Regions from separate parts of the Sphingomonas sp. GW821-FHT09E03 genome, predicted to be linked through region 1. Evidence: riboswitches for the same ligand, from Rfam matches in the RefSeq annotation. Region 1 holds a riboswitch; the other holds the start of a gene.
The links. Region 1 has a riboswitch for thiamine pyrophosphate ahead of thiC (phosphomethylpyrimidine synthase ThiC). Riboswitches for the same ligand answer to the same signal wherever they lie in the genome.
Positions count from the first base shown of each region.

Region 1 (9,266 bases):
CCCATGCGATCGTCTTTCCCGGCCTGCCGCACGGCAATTATGCGATCGCGGTGATCCATGACGAGAATGGCAACGCCAAGCTGGACACCTTCGCCGGCATACCGCGCGAGGGCTTCGGCTTCTCGCGCGATCCCGCCTTCCGCTTCGGCCCGCCGCGGTTCGCCGCCGCCCGCTTCGCCGTGGCAAGTGATGCAGATCGGCAACAGATCCGGATGCATTACATCCTCTAGACCGCCCGACGCGGACATATTTCCAGCCGACAGCGTTACGCGCTCGAAACAGGTTCTGGGAGCTTTCCGTGCAGCGTTCTATTCTTTTGCCTCTGGCGCTAGCCGCCGCCACCGTCGCCACCCCCGCGCTGGCGCAGTCGACCGACACGCCGCCCGCCTCGGGCACCACCACCGAGGATTTCGGCGATGCGATCACGGTCGGCGCGGCGGGCGTCTATCTGCCTGATTACGAAGGCTCGAACGACTATCGCTGGACGGCGGCGCCGGCCGCGATCGGCTCGGTCAAGGGCTTTGCATTCAGCGTGCTCGGCAACCGCGCCAGCATCGATCTGATCCCCAACAAGCCAGGTCCGTCGTGGGACATCCAGGCCGGGCCGATCGGCGTGGTCAATTTCAACCGCCAGAGCCTCAAGAGCATCGATGATCCGCGGATCCGCGCGCTCGGCAAGGTCGACACTGCGATCGAGCTCGGCGGCTATATCGGCCTCGGCAAGACCGGCGTGATCACCAGCCCCTATGACAAATTGTCGGTGTCGCTGAGCTATCGCCATGACGTCAGCAATTCGCATGACAGCGCGATCTGGCAGCCGAGCATCAACTATCTCACCCCGCTCAGCCGCAAGGCCGCGGTCGGGCTGTTCGCGTCTGCCGAACATGCCGGCGACGGCTATGCCACCACCTATTTCTCGATCACCCCCGCCCAGAGCCTCGCCAGCGGCCTGCCGGTGTACAATGCGCATGGCGGCTGGAAGAACTATTCGGTCGGCGGCGTCGTCACTTACTCGCTTACTGGCGACCTGTTGCACGGCTTCAAGGTCCTCGCCGGCGGCACCTATCGCCGCATGCTCAACGACTTCGGCGACAGCCCGACGGTGAGCATCGCCGGTGATCGCAGCCAGTGGATGGGCGCGGTCGGCCTCGCCTACACCTTCTGACATGGGGGCGGGGAAACCCGCCCCTCCCCCCGGCCACTGGGGCCGTGCGCCGGCCCGCCCGGAGACGTCAGCCGGCGACCACCCGAGCCGGCTCACGTCCTGCGCGATGCGCAACACCTGCGGCGGCTTACCGGCCGCGCTTTACCCGCGGCTCAGTTCACCCGTCGCCACCACCGGACCGGTCGGCTGACCGGTCGGCGAGCCGCCGATCGGCTCGATCGAGATCGCCAGCGTGGTGCCGGCGACCAGCACCGCGCGCCGCGTCGCCGCGATCGCGACCCTGGTCGGCCCGCCACCCGGCAGCAGGCCGAGCGGCTGCGGCTTGCCGTCGCCGCCGATCGCCCACAGCTGGGCATCGCGCCCGCGCGGCACCGCGATCCGCCCGGTGATCAGCACCTCGCCGCGCGCGCTGTCATAAGCGGCGGGCAACGGCTTGCCCTCGCCCGACGGGGTGATCGCCGCCAGCAACGGCGCAGGTGCCGGGATCGCCCGCGGTGCGGGCGGCACCGGCGGAACCGGCCGCAGCAACAATGCGGTGCTGAGCGCGAGCAGCAGGCACGCCGCGAGGCTTGCCGCGATCGCCAATGTCCGCCAGCCGCGCAGGCCGCGATCATTGTCCTGGCCGGTCGCCGCGAGGATGCCGCCGCGCAGTGCGTCGAGCGCCGCTTCCAGCCGCGCCTGCGCTGCCGCGGGCGGCGTCACCGACGGCCATTCTGCAAACCACGCGCCAAACCAGCGGCGCCAGTCCTCCACCGCACGGGCGAACGCGGGCTCGCGCGCCAGCCGCCGCAGCGCCGCGGTCCGCTCCTCGCCCTCGAGCAGCCCGAGCACCAGCTCGCCGGCGGTCACCTCGGGGGGTAGGGGGTCGCGCTCGGCGGATATCGGATCAGCCATCCGCCATCACCGGATCGGGGTCGCGCCCTCCGCCGAGGCATGCGCGCAGCGCGATCAGCCCGCGACGGACCCAGCTCTTCATGGTCCCGATCGGCACCGCCTGGCGCTCGGCAAGCTCGGCATAGGTGAAGCCGCCGAAAAAGGCGTTGCGGATCGCGTCGCGCTGGCGCTGCTCGATCTCGTCCAGGCAGCGCTGGAGGTCGGCGACCTCCTCGTCGCCGACCATCGCCGCGTCGGCGAGCGGCGCCGGATCGGGCATGGCCAGCGCCGCGTCGACTGGCGCGATGTCGCGGTGCCCCTGGGCCCGCCGCCAGTCGATTGCCTTGTTGCGCGCGATCGTCGCCAGCCAGGTTATCGGGCTCGCCCGCCCCGGCTCGAAGGCGCCCGCACGTCGCCAGATGATCAGAAATACTTCGTGCAGCACGTCCTCGGCACCTTGTCTGTCGGCGCAGATACGCAGGCAGATGCCAAAAAGCTTCGCGGAGGTCAGCGCATATACCTCGCGGAAGGCGGCGCGATCTTCATCGCCGACGCGGATCAAGGCGTCGGTGAGGCGCGATCGTGCCGCAACCTGATCATCATTGCTGCTGCCCACGCACGCGAAGTAACGCCAAGTTCTGAGCACCGCAACATACTTGCGTTAGGATAATTATTTCAGCGTGTTGCGCGCCGTCCGCATCCTTTGGCCTGATCGCGCGTATCTCCGCACTGACGATCGTACGCATGATGACTGGCGGTGCCAGCCCGGTCGGCGATCGCAATTCAGGGAGGTTGCCCGACATGACGGAAAGCGCACATCTGATTGAGGCTCTCGATGCCCGCGTCCAGCGGCGCGAGGAACGCCGCGACTTCTTCAAGAACGCCCTTGGCGCCGTTGCGATGACCGCCGCGGGTGCCACCGCGCTGTCGATGTCGAGCAAGGCGTCCGCACAGGCGGTCACCGACGCCGACGTGCTCAACTTCGCGCTTAATCTTGAGTATCTCGAGGCGCAGTTCTATTCTTATGCCGCCAACGGCACCGGGCTTGATGCCTCGCTTCTCACAGGCACCGGCACCCAGGGCGCCGTGTCCGGCGGCCGTCAGGTGACCTTCACCGATCCGGTCGTACAGCAATATGCCCGTGAGATCGCGGCCGACGAGGTCGCCCACGTCCGCTTTCTGCGCACGGCGCTCGGCACCTCGGCCGTGGCGATGCCGGCAGTCGATGTCAGCGTTGGCCCTAATACCGCCTTCTCTAACGCGGCGCGTGCTGCGGGCCTGATCGGCGCGGGGGCGACCTTCGATCCCTATGCGACTGACGAGAACTTCCTGCTCGGCGCGTTCATCTTCGAGGACGTCGGCGTCAGTGCCTATAAGGGCGCCGCGCCGTTGCTCACCAGCAAGACCTATCTCGAGGCCGCCGCGGGCATCCTCGCGGTCGAGGCCTATCACTCGGCCATCGTCCGCGCGACGCTCTACGCCAAAGGCGTGGCCACCCCGACGCTGCGGACCTCGGCCGATGCGATCTCCAATGCCCGCGACAGTCTGGATGGCGCCAGCGATATCGATCAGGGGATTTCACCGGTCACCGCGACGACGGTCAGCCCGACCGGGACGAGCACCAGCGTGCAGACCTCCAACATTGCACCGCTCGACGCCAATGGCATCGCCTTCAGCCGCTCGACCGGTCAGGTGCTCAACATCGTCTATCTGACCAACACGGCCGCCGCCATGGGGGGCTTCTTCCCCGCCGGCGTCAACGGCACCATCAAAACGAGCGCAGCGAACTGAGGCTGAGGCCTCCTTCAGCTTCAGGGGATTAGACCATGAACGATCTTCAGAACCGGCTCGAGATCATCGATGCCATCGAACAGCGCCGGCACGAGCGGCGCCGCTTCCTGCGCTTCGCCGGCGGTGCCGCCGTCGGCGTCGGAGCCTTGTCGCTGCTCGCCGCGTGCGACGACGATAATGATGACGACACCGTCACTCCCACGCCGACCCCCACGCCCACGCCCACGCCCACGGCGGCGTTCAGCGACGTCGATATTCTCAACTTCGCGCTAAACCTCGAATACCTCGAGGCGCAATTCTATTCCTATGCCGCGTTTGGTTATGGGTTGGAAACATCGCTCACCACCGGCACCGGCACGGCCGGCGCCGTCACCGGCGGTGCGCAGGTAAACTTCACCGACCAGGTAGTGGCGCAATATGCCCGCGAGATCGCGGTCGACGAGCGGGCCCACGTCTCGTTCCTACGCACGGCGCTAGGCACGTCGGCGGTGGCGATGCCGGCGATCAACATCTCGGGCGATGCAAATGGTGCGTTCACCGCGGCCGCGCGTGCGGCGGGCGTGGTGCCCGCGACCGGCACCTTCAACCCTTATGCCAGTGACGAAAACTTCCTGCTCGGCGCCTTCATCTTCGAAGACGTCGGCGTCACCGCCTATAAGGGCGCCTCGCCGCTGATCACCAACAAGACCTATCTGGAAGCAGCGGCCGGCATTCTTGCCGCCGAGGCCTACCACGCCGGCCTGATCCGCACGACGCTCTACGCTAAGGGGTTGGCAACGCCGAGTCTGCGGACGATCGCAGGTCAGATCAGCGACGCACGCGACAGCCTGGATGGCTCCACCGATCTCGACCAGGGGATCGTGGCAACCGACACCACCATGTCCAACCTCGTGCCGACCGATGCCAACGGCATCGCCTTCAGCCGGACGCCGGGGCAGGTGCTCAACATCGTCTATCTGTCCAAGTCGGCGCTTGCCGCAGGCGGGTTCTTCCCCGCTGGTGTCAACGGCACGATCAAGGCCAGCGCCGCCAGCGGCTGACGCTGGCCCTGCCAGCCGATGCTTCCCCAAGCGGCCGCTCTGTCCCCCCGGCAGAGCGGCCGTTTTTTGTCGTGCGTCTGCGAAACGGCGTTGATCCGCGGCGACATAGGGCGACACGTTGTGCAAAGGGTTGACGCGCCGGGGTGGATGCGGAACGGCAGCACCGGCGCCAGCTTCATCGCGCCCGGCAGGGGAGACCTGAGTAATGACCGACAGCGTACATCTGATCGAGGCCCTCGACGCCCGCGTAAAGCGGCGCGAGCAACGCCGCGACTTCTTCAAGTCGGCGCTCGGCGCCGTGGCGGTTACCGCCGCCGGCGCCACCGCGCTGTCGCTGGCCGATCGCGCCGCCGCTCAGACCGTCACCTATACCGACGCCGACGTGCTCAACTTCGCGCTCAACCTCGAATATCTCGAGGCGCAATTCTACGCTTATGCCGTCACCGGCACCGGACTGGCCGCCGCGCAGCTCACCGGCGCCGGCACCCAGGGCGCGGTATCCGGCGGTCGCGCCGTCGACTTCAGCAGCGATCCCGTCACCGGCCGCTACGCGCGCGAGATCGCCGCTGACGAGGCCGCGCATGTCGCCTTCCTGCGTTCCACGATCGGCAGCACCGCCGTCGCCATGCCCGCGATCGATATTTCGGCGAGCGCCACCGGTGCCTTCTCGGCCGCGGCGCGTGCGGCCGGCCTGGTCGGCGCCGGGGTCGCCTTCGATCCTTATGCCAGCCCCGAGAATTTCCTGCTCGCCGCCTTCATCTTCGAGGATGTCGGCGTCACCGCCTATAAGGGCGCCTCGCCGCTGATCACCAACAAAACCTATCTCGAGGCGGCCGCCGGCATCCTTGCGGTGGAGGCCTATCATGCCGCAACCATCCGCACCGCGCTCTACACCAAGGGCCTGGCAACGCCGTCGCTGATCACCTCGGCGACCGCGATCTCGGACGCGCGCGACAAGCTCGACGGCGGCACCGATATCGATCAGGGCATCACCGCCGGCTCGACGACCATCACCAACGCGGACGCGACCACGACGACGCTTGCCGTGTCCAACATCTCGCCGCTCGACGCCAATGGCATCGCCTATTCACGCACGCCCGGCCAGGTGCTCAACATCGTGTATCTGACCAGCGCCGCCGCGAGCCTGGGCGGGTTTTTCCCCGCCGGCGTCAACGGCACCATCAAGCAGAGCGCCGCCTCGGCCTGACGGCAGGGCATCAGCCCGCCTGTCCAGGCCCTTCACGCGTAAGAGTTAGGGGAGTTTACCCGATGACCGATAGTCCGACCAACCAGGTGCTCGATGCGATCGCGGCGCGCCGCGCTGAACGCCGCAATTTCCTCCGCTATGCCGGCGGCGCCACCGTCGCGGCCGGCGGCCTGTCGCTGCTCGCCGCTTGCGGCGGCGATGGCAACGACACCGTCACGCCGACGCCGACACCCACTGCCACCACCGGCGTGAGCGACATCGACACGCTCAATTTTGCGCTCAATCTCGAGTATCTGGAGGCGCAATTCTACAGTTTCGCCGCCTTCGGCACCGGGCTTGCCGCCACCTACACCACCGGCGCCGGCACCCTCGGCACCACCACCGGCGGTGCCGCGGTGAAGTTTACGGACCCGCTGGTCGCGCAATATGCCCGCGAGATCGCGCTCGACGAGGCGCAGCACGTGCTGTTCCTGCGCACCACGCTCGGCGGCGCCGCAGTCGCAATGCCCGCGATCAACATCGCCGGCGACGCCACCGGTGCCTTTACTGCCGCCGCCCGCGCGTCCGGCGCGATCGGCGCCAACGACGTGTTCAACCCCTATGCCAGCGACGAGAACTTCCTGCTCGCCGCCTATCTGTTCGAGGACGTCGGGGTCTCGGCGTACAAGGGCGCGGCGCCGCTGATCAACAGCAAGATCTACCTCGAGGCCGCGGCCGGCATCCTCGCCGCCGAAAGCTATCATGCCGGGCTGATCCGCTCGGTGCTGTATCGCAAGGGCATCGAGACGCCGACGCCGTCGCTGCTCACCATTGCCCAGCAGATCAGCGACGCGCGCGACAGCCTGGATGGCAGCACCGACATCGATCAGGGAATCGGCGACGCGACCACCGCCAACATCGTCCCCAGCGACGCCAACGGCATCGCCTACAGCCGCTCGACCGGCCAGGTGCTCAACATCGTCTATCTCAACAAGGCCGCGGTCGGCTCGGGCGGGTTCTTCCCCTCGGGGCTCAACGGCAACGTCCGCACGTCGGCCGCCAGCGGCTGAGGCGCCTGCCTGCCAAGACGACCGGGGCCGCGCCAGCGATGGTGCGGCCCTTTTTCGTTGCCCCGCCGTGCTCGTCGCGCTTATGTTGGCGCCCTTCCCCGGGGGAGCGCTGCCACGGCGCTTGAGAGGGGGGCACGAGCCCCCGACCCGCTGAACCTGATCCGGTTGATACCGGCGTAGGGAGGGCGAGACCGCAGCCAGTCCAACGGACAGGCGAGGACCCAAGCCCGGCTTACGGCGCTTGGAGATTTGCCGACATGCCTGACATTGCTGCACCGACCGAGATCGGCATCACCACCGGCCCGATCCGCGGCTCGAAGAAGATTCACGTCGGTCCGCTTGGCGTGGCGATGCGCGAGGTTCACCTCGATCCCTCGTCCGGCGAGCCGCCGTTGCGGGTCTACGACCCCTCGGGGCCCTATACCGATCCCGATGCGCGCATCGACATCATGGCCGGCCTGCCGCAGCGTCGCCGCGCGTGGATCGAGGCGCGGGGCGATGTCGTGCCCTATCATGCGCGCGAGATCCGGCCGGAAGACAATGGTCAGTTCGGCCCCGATCGCTCGGGCGGGGTGCCGCAATTTCCGAACCCGGTGAAGCGTCCGCTGCGCGCTCGCGCCGGCGGCAACGTCAGTCAGATGCACTATGCCCGCCGCGGCATCATCACCCCCGAGATGGAATATGTCGCCACCCGCGAAAACCTCGGCCGCGAGCGGCTGCGCGACCATGCACGCGACGGCGAGAGCTTCGGCGCCGCCATCCCCGATTACGTCACCCCCGAGTTCGTCCGCGACGAGGTCGCCCGCGGCCGCGCGATCATCCCCAGCAACATCAACCACCCCGAATCCGAGCCGATGGCGATCGGCCGCAACTTCCTGGTCAAGATCAACGCCAACATCGGCAACTCCGCGGTCGCGAGCAACGTCGCCGCCGAGGTCGACAAATTGGTCTGGTCGATCCGCTGGGGCGCTGACACGGTGATGGACCTTAGCACCGGCCGCAACATCCACGACACGCGCGAATGGATCATCCGCAACAGCCCCGTGCCGATCGGCACCGTGCCGATCTACCAGGCGCTCGAAAAGGTCGGCGGCATCGCCGAGGAGCTGACCTGGGAGATCTTCCGCGACACGCTGATCGAGCAGGCCGAGCAGGGCGTCGACTATTTCACCATCCATGCCGGCGTCCGCCTCCCCTACATTCCGATGACAGCGAAGCGCGTCACCGGCATCGTCAGCCGCGGTGGCTCGATCATGGCGAAATGGTGCCTGGCGCATCACCGCGAGAGCTTCCTCTACGAGCGGTTCGACGAGATCACCGAGATCATGAAGGCCTATGACATTGCCTACAGCCTCGGCGACGGCCTGCGCCCTGGCTCGATCGCCGACGCCAATGACGAGGCGCAGTTCAGCGAGCTCTACACGCTCGGCGAGCTTACCCACCGTGCGTGGGCGAGCGACGTCCAGGTGATGATCGAAGGCCCCGGCCATGTGCCGATGCACAAGATCAAGGAGAACATGACCAAGCAGCTCGCGGTTTGCGGCGAGGCGCCCTTCTACACGCTCGGGCCGCTCACCACCGACATCGCACCGGGCTACGACCATATCACCAGCGGCATCGGCGCGGCGATGATCGGCTGGTACGGCACTGCGATGCTCTGTTACGTCACCCCCAAGGAGCATCTCGGGCTGCCCGACCGCGACGACGTCAAGGTCGGCGTCGTCACCTACAAGCTCGCGGCCCACGCCGCCGATCTCGCCAAGGGTCATCCAGCGGCCAAGCTGCGCGACGACGCCCTCAGCCGCGCGCGATTCGATTTCCGCTGGCGCGACCAGTTCAACCTCAGCCTCGATCCCGACACCGCCGAGCAGTATCACGACCAGACGCTGCCGGCCGAAGGCGCCAAGACCGCGCATTTCTGCTCGATGTGCGGGCCGAAGTTCTGCTCGATGAAGATCACCCAGGAGGTGAGGGAATTCGCGGCGAAGCAGAATGCGCCGGTGGAGACGTTCGTCGCGGCCGAGGAGGCCGAGGCCGGCATGGCGGGAATGAGCGAACGGTTTCGCGAGCAGGGCGGCGAGGTGTATCTGCCGGCGGCATGAGGCATCTGCCGTGGACCGGGGCCAACGCCGGCGGCTTTC
Region 1 covers NZ_JBWKOS010000002.1:406,200-415,465, reverse strand. Annotated here, with positions in the region: gene AC07M8_RS06300 (DUF2141 domain-containing protein) at 1-230, shown strand, start outside; gene AC07M8_RS06295 (MipA/OmpV family protein) at 299-1,165, shown strand; gene AC07M8_RS06290 (anti-sigma factor) at 1,307-2,059, opposite strand; gene AC07M8_RS06285 (sigma-70 family RNA polymerase sigma factor) at 2,052-2,654, opposite strand; gene AC07M8_RS06280 (ferritin-like domain-containing protein) at 2,840-3,829, shown strand; gene AC07M8_RS06275 (ferritin-like domain-containing protein) at 3,865-4,869, shown strand; gene AC07M8_RS06270 (ferritin-like domain-containing protein) at 5,075-6,076, shown strand; gene AC07M8_RS06265 (ferritin-like domain-containing protein) at 6,139-7,125, shown strand; TPP riboswitch at 7,222-7,311, shown strand; gene thiC (phosphomethylpyrimidine synthase ThiC) at 7,383-9,227, shown strand.

Region 2 (9,266 bases), on a different contig from region 1:
ATTGCGCGACGAGGCTGAAGCTGCTCAGCGCCGAATCGATCCACGGCAAAGCGGCGTCGGTATAGTGGCTGGTCAGCCAGCCAATCGCTCCCGCGCCGGCGGCACCGATCGCCAGCGCCACAGCTGCCCGGGCCGGTGGCAATGGCGCGACGACGATCTCGCCGACCTCCTGCCGACCGCGCGCCCAGATGATCCAGCCGTAGACGATGGCAAGCCCGAACAGCGCCTGGAGCACCATGTCGGCGTAAAGGCGCACGTCGAGGAACAGCTTGAAATAGAGCGCGCACGCCAGGAGATTGACCGGCCAGCATAGCATCCGCCGGGTCGCGGTGAGCCAGATGCCGAGGAAGCTGACGGCCACCGCGACGATTTCGAGCAGCGACATCAGCGTGACGCTCCGCCCGCGATGCGATACAGGAAGTCCTGCCCCGGCGGCGACAGGAACCAGTCGGCATGGCCGACGAGATAGCCGTCCCAGGCCAAAGCAGCATCGTCCGGCGCGGCGAGCACCGCGGTAAAATAATCCACCTCCGACAAAGCGAATTCGAGATGAACCAGCGGCAGCAATCGGGCGATTGCGGTGACATCGGCCGGCGCCAGCGGCGACACGGCGGCATAGCCCGCGAGCAACGCGCGCGCCGCGCCGGGATCGCTGATCGCGTCGACCGCCTCCTCACCCAGCTCGAGCCAGCGCACAGCGGTACGCTCAATCGCGGTGGCGAGATCGTGGATCGCGCAGCTGCGATCGGCGAGTCCGAAATCGAAGATCGCCTCGACGGTGCCATGACTCGACCACAACAGGTTGGAGGGATGCCAATCGTTGTGCGTCCACAGCGCCGGCCGGCCGGCCAGCGCCGCGGCCGCGCCCTCGCCCGCCGCCGCGAGCAACCGCCCGAGCTGCGCGTGCCACGGTCGCTCCGCCAGAAACGCCGCCATCGCGGGGCGGACGGCGACATAGGCTTCGGCGGCGGCGAGCGGGTCGGCGGCGGACAGGATCGACAGGCTGGCGACCAGCGGCTGCCGACGACGGGCGGGCGCGGCGTAGCCGCTCGATGCCTGGTGCAGCCGTGCCAGTGCCTCGCCCGCGGCGAAGGCATGATCGAGCGACAGGAACGGCGTCCAGGACGGCCGATCGCGGTACAGATCGGCGCCGGCTGCGGTGCGGTGGAGTTCGTAGCTCGAGCCACCGAGCGCGATCGCGGTGGCGCCGTTCGCCGCCTGCATCACCGCCGGCACCGGCAGCCCGGCGGCGCGGAGGTGGGCGATGAAGCGATGTTCCTCCATCAGCCCGGCCGGCGAGCGCAGCCGGTGATGGTGGCGCTTGAGGAAGAACGAGCCTCGATCGGTGTGGACCAGCGCCGCGGCGGAGAACGGGCGTGGCGAATGCCAGCTCAGCGCCTTCAGTCGACCCGCGGCGGGAAAACCGGCGAGCGCCGCCTCCGCCTCGCCCACATCAATCGCGGGCCAGGTCGGCGCCTCCCAGGCGGCACCCATGCCATGCACCAGATGCCCGGTGCTCGCCGCGGTTGCGCCGCCCATCGGCTCAGAAGGCGCGCGACAGGGTGGCGATCACTGCCGCACCACTGCCGATATAATAAGCCGGGGCATAGCCGGCGATGACGGTGCCGCCGCGGCCGACCACGTCGTGCGCGTTGGTGCTGACCGCCTGCACGCCGGACAGCACATGCGGATCGGTAACGTTGATCGCGTTGACGCGCAGATCGGTACGCTTGCCGTCGAGCCAGGGCGCGAGATGGACGCCGACCGACAGATCGAGCGTGGCATAACCCTTGATGCTCTCGTCGTTCATGAAGGTGGCATATTGGCGATCGACATATTTGAGCGCGGCGCTGCCGAACAGCCGGCCATCGTCATAGGTGCCGCCGACGCCGAGCTGGACGGTGGGGCTCGACACCGCCTGCTTACCGCGGGTCGGCAGGTAATCGTCGCCGACCGGCAGGTCGTCGTCGAGGCGGGCGTGGAGATATTCGCCCGACACATAGAGGCTGACCCCGGCGGCGGGGCGATAGTCGATCTCGGCATCGACGCCATAGGAGGTCTGGCTGCCGGCGTTGAGCGTGGAATTGACCTGGGCGCCGCCGACATCGACCACCGTCGCGAGCTGGCGATTGCGGAAATGATAGTGGAAGCCGGTCACCGACGCCGACAGATTGGCGCCGATGTAGCGATAGCCAAGCTCCTGCGAGAGCGAATATTCATTCTTGAGCGCGTTGGTCCCCGCCGTCGACACCAGGCCGCCGTCATAGCTGTCGTAGAGGGTGAACTCGTTGGGAGCGCGAAAGTTGGTGGTGATGTTGGCGAACAATTGCTGGCGGTCGTCGAGCTGGTAATGCACCGCCGCGCGCGGCAGCGCCGCGAAGCTGTCGAGGCGGACATCGGTTTGCGGCCCGGGCAGATAGTTGCGGCCGTTGCGCAGCACGTCGACGCCTTTGAAGCCGATGTCGAGCGTGAGGCGCGGATCGATCGCGATGCGATCGGCGACGAAGAAGCCCTTGGTGACCGTCACGGTGCGCTGGTTCTCATAGGCGAGCAGGCGCCCGTCAGCGGTGCGGATTGCCTTGTCCTGATATCCCCAGCGGTCGACCGGCCGCCCCTCGGCATCGATCGAGGTGTAGGACTGGGTGACACGGTCGGTGCCATAGTCGAACCACAGCCCGGCGGTGAACCGGTGCGCGCCGGCCTGCAGCGTCAGCTTACTGACGTTGCCGCCACGGACCTGGTCGCCGGTGTAGTTGCCGAGCACCGTCGCCACCCCGTCCACCGCGCCGGGCAGCGTGATCGGCTGGGCTAGCTCCTCGGCGCCGAGGAAGTTGCCGGTGGTGGCGAGCTGCGTGCCATAAGGCGAGTTGCCGTAGCCGAACTGGAGGTAGCTCGTGCTGTCGAGCGCCAGACGATCGTTCAGCGTCAGATGAACCGGCGCAGAAAGGTAGGTGTTGCGGAACGGCGCGCGATAGAGCCGCCAGTAATTGGTGTCGCCGTCGGTGTAGCGCCGGTCGTAGTTGAAGCCGCGGCCTTCCGCTTGCCAGTCGGCGAGCGTCGGACTGGGGTAGCTCGACGAATTGGCCTGGTTAAACGACACCGCGATGCTGGCGCGATTGCCGTTGCCCCATTCGCCGAGCAGCTTGGCATCGACATGCTGGCGCAGGTCGTAGCCGGCGCCACGCCAATTATCGGCGCGAGTGTTCGAATAGGAGATGAACGCCCTGAACCCGGTGGCGCCGAGCGTGCCGGTATCGAGGCGGACGAAGGCACGGCGCATGTCATAGCCGCCGAGGGACAGATCGAGCAGCGCCTGCGGCCGCTCCTTGGGATCGTCGAGCGACAGCGACAGCAGCCCGCCGGCGCCGCCGACGGTGGGCGAATCGATGTCCACCGCGCCCTGCGCCAGCGCGATCTGGCGGACATTCTCGGCATCGGCGAATTGCGCGGGATAGGCGTAATAATAGCCGATGTCGTTCTGCGGCGCGCCCTCCATCAACACGCCGATCTCGTCCTGGCCGAGCCCGCGAAGGGTAAGGCTGGAGCTGGTCGACAAGCCGTATGGATCGCTCGACGAAACGTTGGCGCCGGGCAGCAGATTGACGAGCTGGAAGGCGTTGAGCGTCGGCGCCTGCTTGGTGATGAAGTCCGCCGAGATCGCGCTCACCGCCTTGGCGTCGGTCTGATCCGGCAGCAGCCCTTCGGGATCGGGATGACCGATCACGCGGATGTCGGCGGGATCGGCCGCAGTCGTCTGCGCTGCCGCGGGGCAAGCCAGCAGCGCGATCCAGGTCGCGGTGCCCGTCGCCAGATAGCGCGACAAACGGATGCGCGGGCCACCATTATTCAGAACTGCGGGATGATCCGCCATCGTCTCGTGTCCACTCCACTCGGAGGGACAACGGACCGGCCGCCAACCCTCCCTACGCCGGGGTCAGCCGGATCAGGTTCAGCGGGTCATGGGCTGCAGCCCACCTCTCAGCCGCGCGATAGCGGCCCCCCGGGGATGGCTGCGCTCTAGGCGGTCGCGGCGCAGGTGGGAAGCGCTAACTGATTGGCCTGCCACTTGGTGCGGACACGAAAGGGGCGCCCGGCGATCTGCCGGACGCCCTGAGGATCGGGATCGATCAGAATTTGATCGAGAGACCCGCGCGGCCGCCGCCGCCCTTATAGTCGTCGCCGACGTCGCCGAACGCCTCGAGGAAGCCTGCCACCCGCGCGCCGGTGTTGATCGTGACGCCGACCGTGCCGCGACCATAGGTGTCGAGCCGCGGGTTGGCGAAGCCGAGATCGTAGCCGCCGTTCGAGAAGGTGACGCGATCGCGGCCCTTGAACTCGTGGATCGCCTCGCCCTTGAGGTAGAAGCTGGTCGTCGTCACCCCAGAGGTCATCGTCGAGCCGATCCGCAGCCCGGCCTTGCCGCGCAGGCCATTGGTATCGCCGAAATCGAGCGTGGTCGGCGCGAGGTTGATCCGGTCGATCGACGAGCGGGCATAGTCCACCCCGACGCTGGGCTCGGCGAAGAAGCGGTCGCTGCCAAAGCGGAAGCCTGCCTGCGCCATGCCGCCATAGCTGTTGCCGTTGATCTTCTGGCGGATGCCGATCGAGGGCATGCGGACGTCGATCCAATAATGCTCGTATTTGCCGAGCACGTTGAGGAAGAAGACCCCCGCATTGAGACCGGCATAGGCGCCGCCGTTGACCGACTGATAGCCAAACCGATCGGCATTGGCGACAAAGCCGAGCGTCGAACTGGCATAGCCGCCGGTGAGGCCGAACACCGCGCCGCTGCGGCCGAAGCTGCCGAGATCGAGCCCGAACTGGCCGCCGTAATAATCCTGCTTGTGGGCAAGATCGGCGGTGACAGACTGGCCGAAGGCGGTGAAGCTCTGGCTCGCGCGGTTGCGATCCACCGACCCGAACATCTGTGCCCAGAAGGCCGAGCCCCGGCGCGGGGTCTCGGCATCGCCCGCGGTGGCGTCGCGGACGGTCTGCAGATGCCCTGCGACCGCATCGCTGCCGCGGTAGAACACCTCGCGAGCGCCGCTGCCGAGCTTGACGAACTCATAAGCCTGACCGGTGGGGGTGCCGTAGAGGCCGTAGGTCGCCGCGGTGGGATCGAACACCAGCGAATAGCCGATCAGCCCGTCCACGACCGTACCGCCGGCAAGTTTGAACGCGGTCGGGCTGCTGCCGGCGCCGGCATCCACCACCACCAGATTGTTGACGAGCACGCCGGGGTTGGTGCCGATCGACTGGAGCGTGACGACGGTGCTGCCGGTCGCGGCACCGCCGATCACCAGCCGGTCAGCGGTCGCCCCTGCGGCGCCGACCGCGACGTCGATGCCGACGGTGCTGGCGCCGGTACCGACAAAGTTGCCCGGCAGCGTCAGCGTGTCGCCGGCGACACCGTTGCGCAGCTCCACCAGCCCGCTGTTGCTGAAGCTTTCGAGGCCGACCAGCGTCACCACTCCTGCCGTGGTCGCCCCAGGGCGGACGGCGAACAGGCCGGCGTTGACGAAGGTGTCGGTGCCGCCGCCGAACGCGCTGTCGCCCGCCGCGGCAAAGGTGCCGTTGTTGGTCAGCGTGTCGTCGCCATCGGTGAGATCGACGAAGCCGTTGATCCGGCCGGTGCTGGCCACGGTGATCGTTGCCGGGCCGCCATCGGCGTTGATCGCAGGGCCGGCGGTGGCCTGGACGACATCGCCGAGCGTGATCGTCGCCGCGGTGCCAGAGGTGACGTCGATCCCTGCCGCCTGGCCGGAGATCGCCGCACCGGTGGCGGTCGTGATCGTCACACCGCACCCGCTGGTCGCGGCGATGCCAGTTCCTTGTGCGGCGGTGACGGCACCTAAGGCGGTGATCGCCACCGTGTTGCACCCGGCGGCGTCGGCGAGGATGCCGTTGCTGCGCGGGCCTCGAACCGTCACCGGCCCGGCCGTGATCGACTGATCGCCGCCGGTGGTGGTGACCGCAATGCCATCGGCATCGGCGCCGTCGGTGGTGACCGCGCCGACGGTGACCGCCACCGGACCGGCCCCACCGGCGATAACGAGCCCGTCCGACCGGTCGCCGCCGGTGGTGATGCTCGATCCGGCGACGGTGATCGGCCCGTGGCCGGCGACATCCACGCCGCGCGCATCCGCACCGGCGGTAACGACATTGCCGAAGGTGACGTTGATCGGGCCGTCGCCGCCGCCGATCACCGTGCCTGCCGAGCCGTCGGCGACCGTTGCCACGTCGCCGATCGAAACGGTGACGGGTCCGGTGCCGGTGACCGCGACACCGGTCGCATCGGTGCCGCCGGTGCTGACGTCGCCGGTCGAGACCGTGACGGGCCCGGTTCCGCCGGCAACAGCGACACCGGTCGAGCCGGTGCCGCCGGTGGCCACATCGCCGGTGGTGACACCGATCGTGCCATCACCGCTGACGTCGACACCCGGCGAACCATTGCCGCCGGTCGTGACATCCCCGGTGACGACGGTGATGGGGCCGGCGCCGCCATCGACGATCACGCCGGTGGAACCATCGCCGCCGGTGGCGACATCGCCGGTGGACACATCGATCGGGCCGTCGCCGCTCACATCGACGCCGTCGGAGCCATCGCCGCCGGTAGTCACGTCGCCGGTGACGACAGTGATGGGGCCAGCGCCGCCATCGACGATCACGCCGCTGGAGCCGTCGCCGTCCGTGGTGATGTTGCCGGTAGTGACATCGATCGGACCTTGGCCGACCACCTCGACGCCATCCGACTCGTCGCCGCCGGTATTAACATCGCCGGTGCCCACCGTGATCGGATCGTTGCCGCCATCGACGTCGACACCGTCCGAATTGTCACCGCCGGTATCGATCGGCCCCGTGACGACGTCGACCGCGCAGGCGCCCGGGCCGAGCACCAGGCAGACGGCAGGATTGGTGATGATGCTGACCGCAGTGGCATCGTCGCCGCTGGTGCTGACCGCGCCGAGCGTCGCGAGGATCGAGGCAGGTGCGTTGATCAGTACGCCGAGCGCGCCATTGCCGGTCGTCGTCACCCGGTCAGCAGCGAGGTCGATGTCGCAGGCGCCGCTGCCGAGCAGCACGCAGGCGGCCGGATCGGCAGCGATGTCGATACCGTTGGCGCCATCTCCCGCCGTTTCCAGCAAGCCGATGCGCCCAGTGGTCGGGCCGACGACGCGGGCAAGGACGCCGGTGGCGCCGGCGCCCGAGGTGGTGAGCTGGCCGATGTTGAACGCGTTGCCGCAGGCGCCGGCGCCGAGCAGCACGCAGGCGTCCGGGTCGGAGGCGAGATCGAGGCCGATGGCGCGGGCGCCGTTGGTCTGGAGCAGGTCGATCGAGCCGGTGACATTGCCCGCCGCGCGGATCAGCGCCCCCGGCGCGTCGCCTCCGTTGGTGATGAGGCTGCCGACGGTGAAGTTGCTGTCGCAGGCGCCGACACCCAGCGTCGCGCACACTGTGGGATCGGCAACGAGGCTGATCCCGGCGGCCTGGTCGCCGTTGGTCTGGAGCACGCCGATGTTGAGTGCGACCGGGGCGGCGGCGGTGATCAGCGCGCCGATGCCGCCGAAGCCGTTGGTGGTGATCTGATCGGCCGCGGCGGTGACGCTGCAGCCGCCGTTGCCGAGCAGCACGCAGGCGGCCGGATCGGTGGCGATGTCTAGCCCCAATGCCTGGCCGCCGGCGGTACGCAGCACGCCGACGTCGAGATCGACGTTGCCGGCAGCGCGAATCAACGCAGCGGTGGAGAGATTGCCCGAGGTGTCGATCAGATCCGCGGTGAGCAGCGCGGGACCTGACAGGGTGACGAGCTGTACGCCGTTCGAATTGTTGCCGGCAGTGAGGATGTCGGTGGCGTTGACCGTCACCCGGCCGCCTTGGATGTCGATGCCGGGCGCATTGTCGCCGACGGTGGAGACGACATCGTCGACGATGAACAGCACGTCGTCGACGGCGCGGAGCAGTGCGCCGGTCGCGCCGGTGCCGCTGGTGACGAGGCTGGTGATCCGGGCGTCGATGCCGCCGCCGGCGGTAAGCGCCAGCGCCGGCTGGTTGACGGTGTTCACCACTGCAGTAGCGACCGGTGTCAGCGTGAGGTCGGCGCCGGTGCCGATGGTCGTGAAGTCGATGCCGGTGTTGGAGTTCACGCCGGCGAGCAACGTCACCACCGCCGGCCCGAGGATCGGCACGGGTGCGGTCGGAACCGGGGCCCCAGGGTTGGCCGGATCAGCGGCGACCGGGTTGGTCGAGCAGAGGATGTTGATTCCGGTGCCCGGCAGGCACAGCAATTGTGCCTCGGCAGGCGCCGGCGTGACCAGCCCGGCGCCGATGATGGCGACCGGTGCGAGCATCCACGATGTGGCGATGCGGCTGACACCGTTCCTCAGATTGTTCTTCACGGTCACTCCCTTTCAGCTACTGATTATCCAGGAGCGCAGCGTGCGTCCTTGATGATAAAGTTGGCCTCTGGGTGTTAACCTCAAGTAAATGCTGTACTTTTAATCGCGACAGAATTGGAGTGAGTTGTAGTAGTAACTACTGGCGTAATAGTTTCCCGATAAGAACTACTTTTGTATTCTTACTGGCAACGACTTTTAGCGACCTGGGACAAAGCTTATGCTTTACACCAGATCGCGCTTTACGCCGCTTCATTGGCAAGCCGGCGAACGTTCCCGTTGATCATCTCATCATGCGGCTACCCGCCGCCGCTCAAGCCCGCCTCCTGATGACGGCCGCCATGCGACATGCGTTCCTGCCGTGGATGGTCCGACAATGCCTGCTCGATCATCGCGCGGGCGCGTTCGGTGAGATGAAACCGGCGGCCCTCCTCGCGGATCAGCGCCGCGCCGAGCAGCGCCGCGATCCAGCGGCGGGTGCTGTTGGGCGCGGCCTGGGCGATCTGGCAGAGGTCATCCTCGTTCATCGTCCGCCCATCGGCCTCGGCGACGCAGAGGGTGAGCAGGATGTCGAACACCGGATCGTAGAGAAAACCCTCGGGCAAGGACGCACCGAGATGGCGGCGCATCGCCACCGTCGCCCGCGCCGCCGCGGCAACATCTATCTGACCGTCTTCCGCCACAGCGAAGCCGAGCCGTTGCGGCTTCCACTTCCCGCCGAGCATGGCCCCCATATCAGTCCTCCTCTTGTGTTTTTCTGACACTTGATCGGGAAACAGCCGGGATCGGCGGGTGGTCGCAATCGACCCAAATTGATCAGCAATTCTGATGGTTAACGACGCTGCCGAGCAGAAAAGATCAGAAAATGCCGCG
Region 2 covers NZ_JBWKOS010000004.1:475,442-484,707, forward strand. Annotated here, with positions in the region: gene pnuC (nicotinamide riboside transporter PnuC) at 1-385, opposite strand, end outside; gene AC07M8_RS12695 (phosphotransferase enzyme family protein) at 385-1,539, opposite strand; gene AC07M8_RS12700 (TonB-dependent receptor) at 1,544-3,871, opposite strand; TPP riboswitch at 3,904-4,013, opposite strand; gene AC07M8_RS12705 (beta strand repeat-containing protein) at 4,128-8,396, opposite strand; gene AC07M8_RS12710 (hypothetical protein) at 8,693-9,127, opposite strand.
Region 2: linked by a shared signal. The riboswitch ahead of AC07M8_RS12700 (TonB-dependent receptor) and the one ahead of thiC (phosphomethylpyrimidine synthase ThiC) in region 1 are both predicted to bind thiamine pyrophosphate.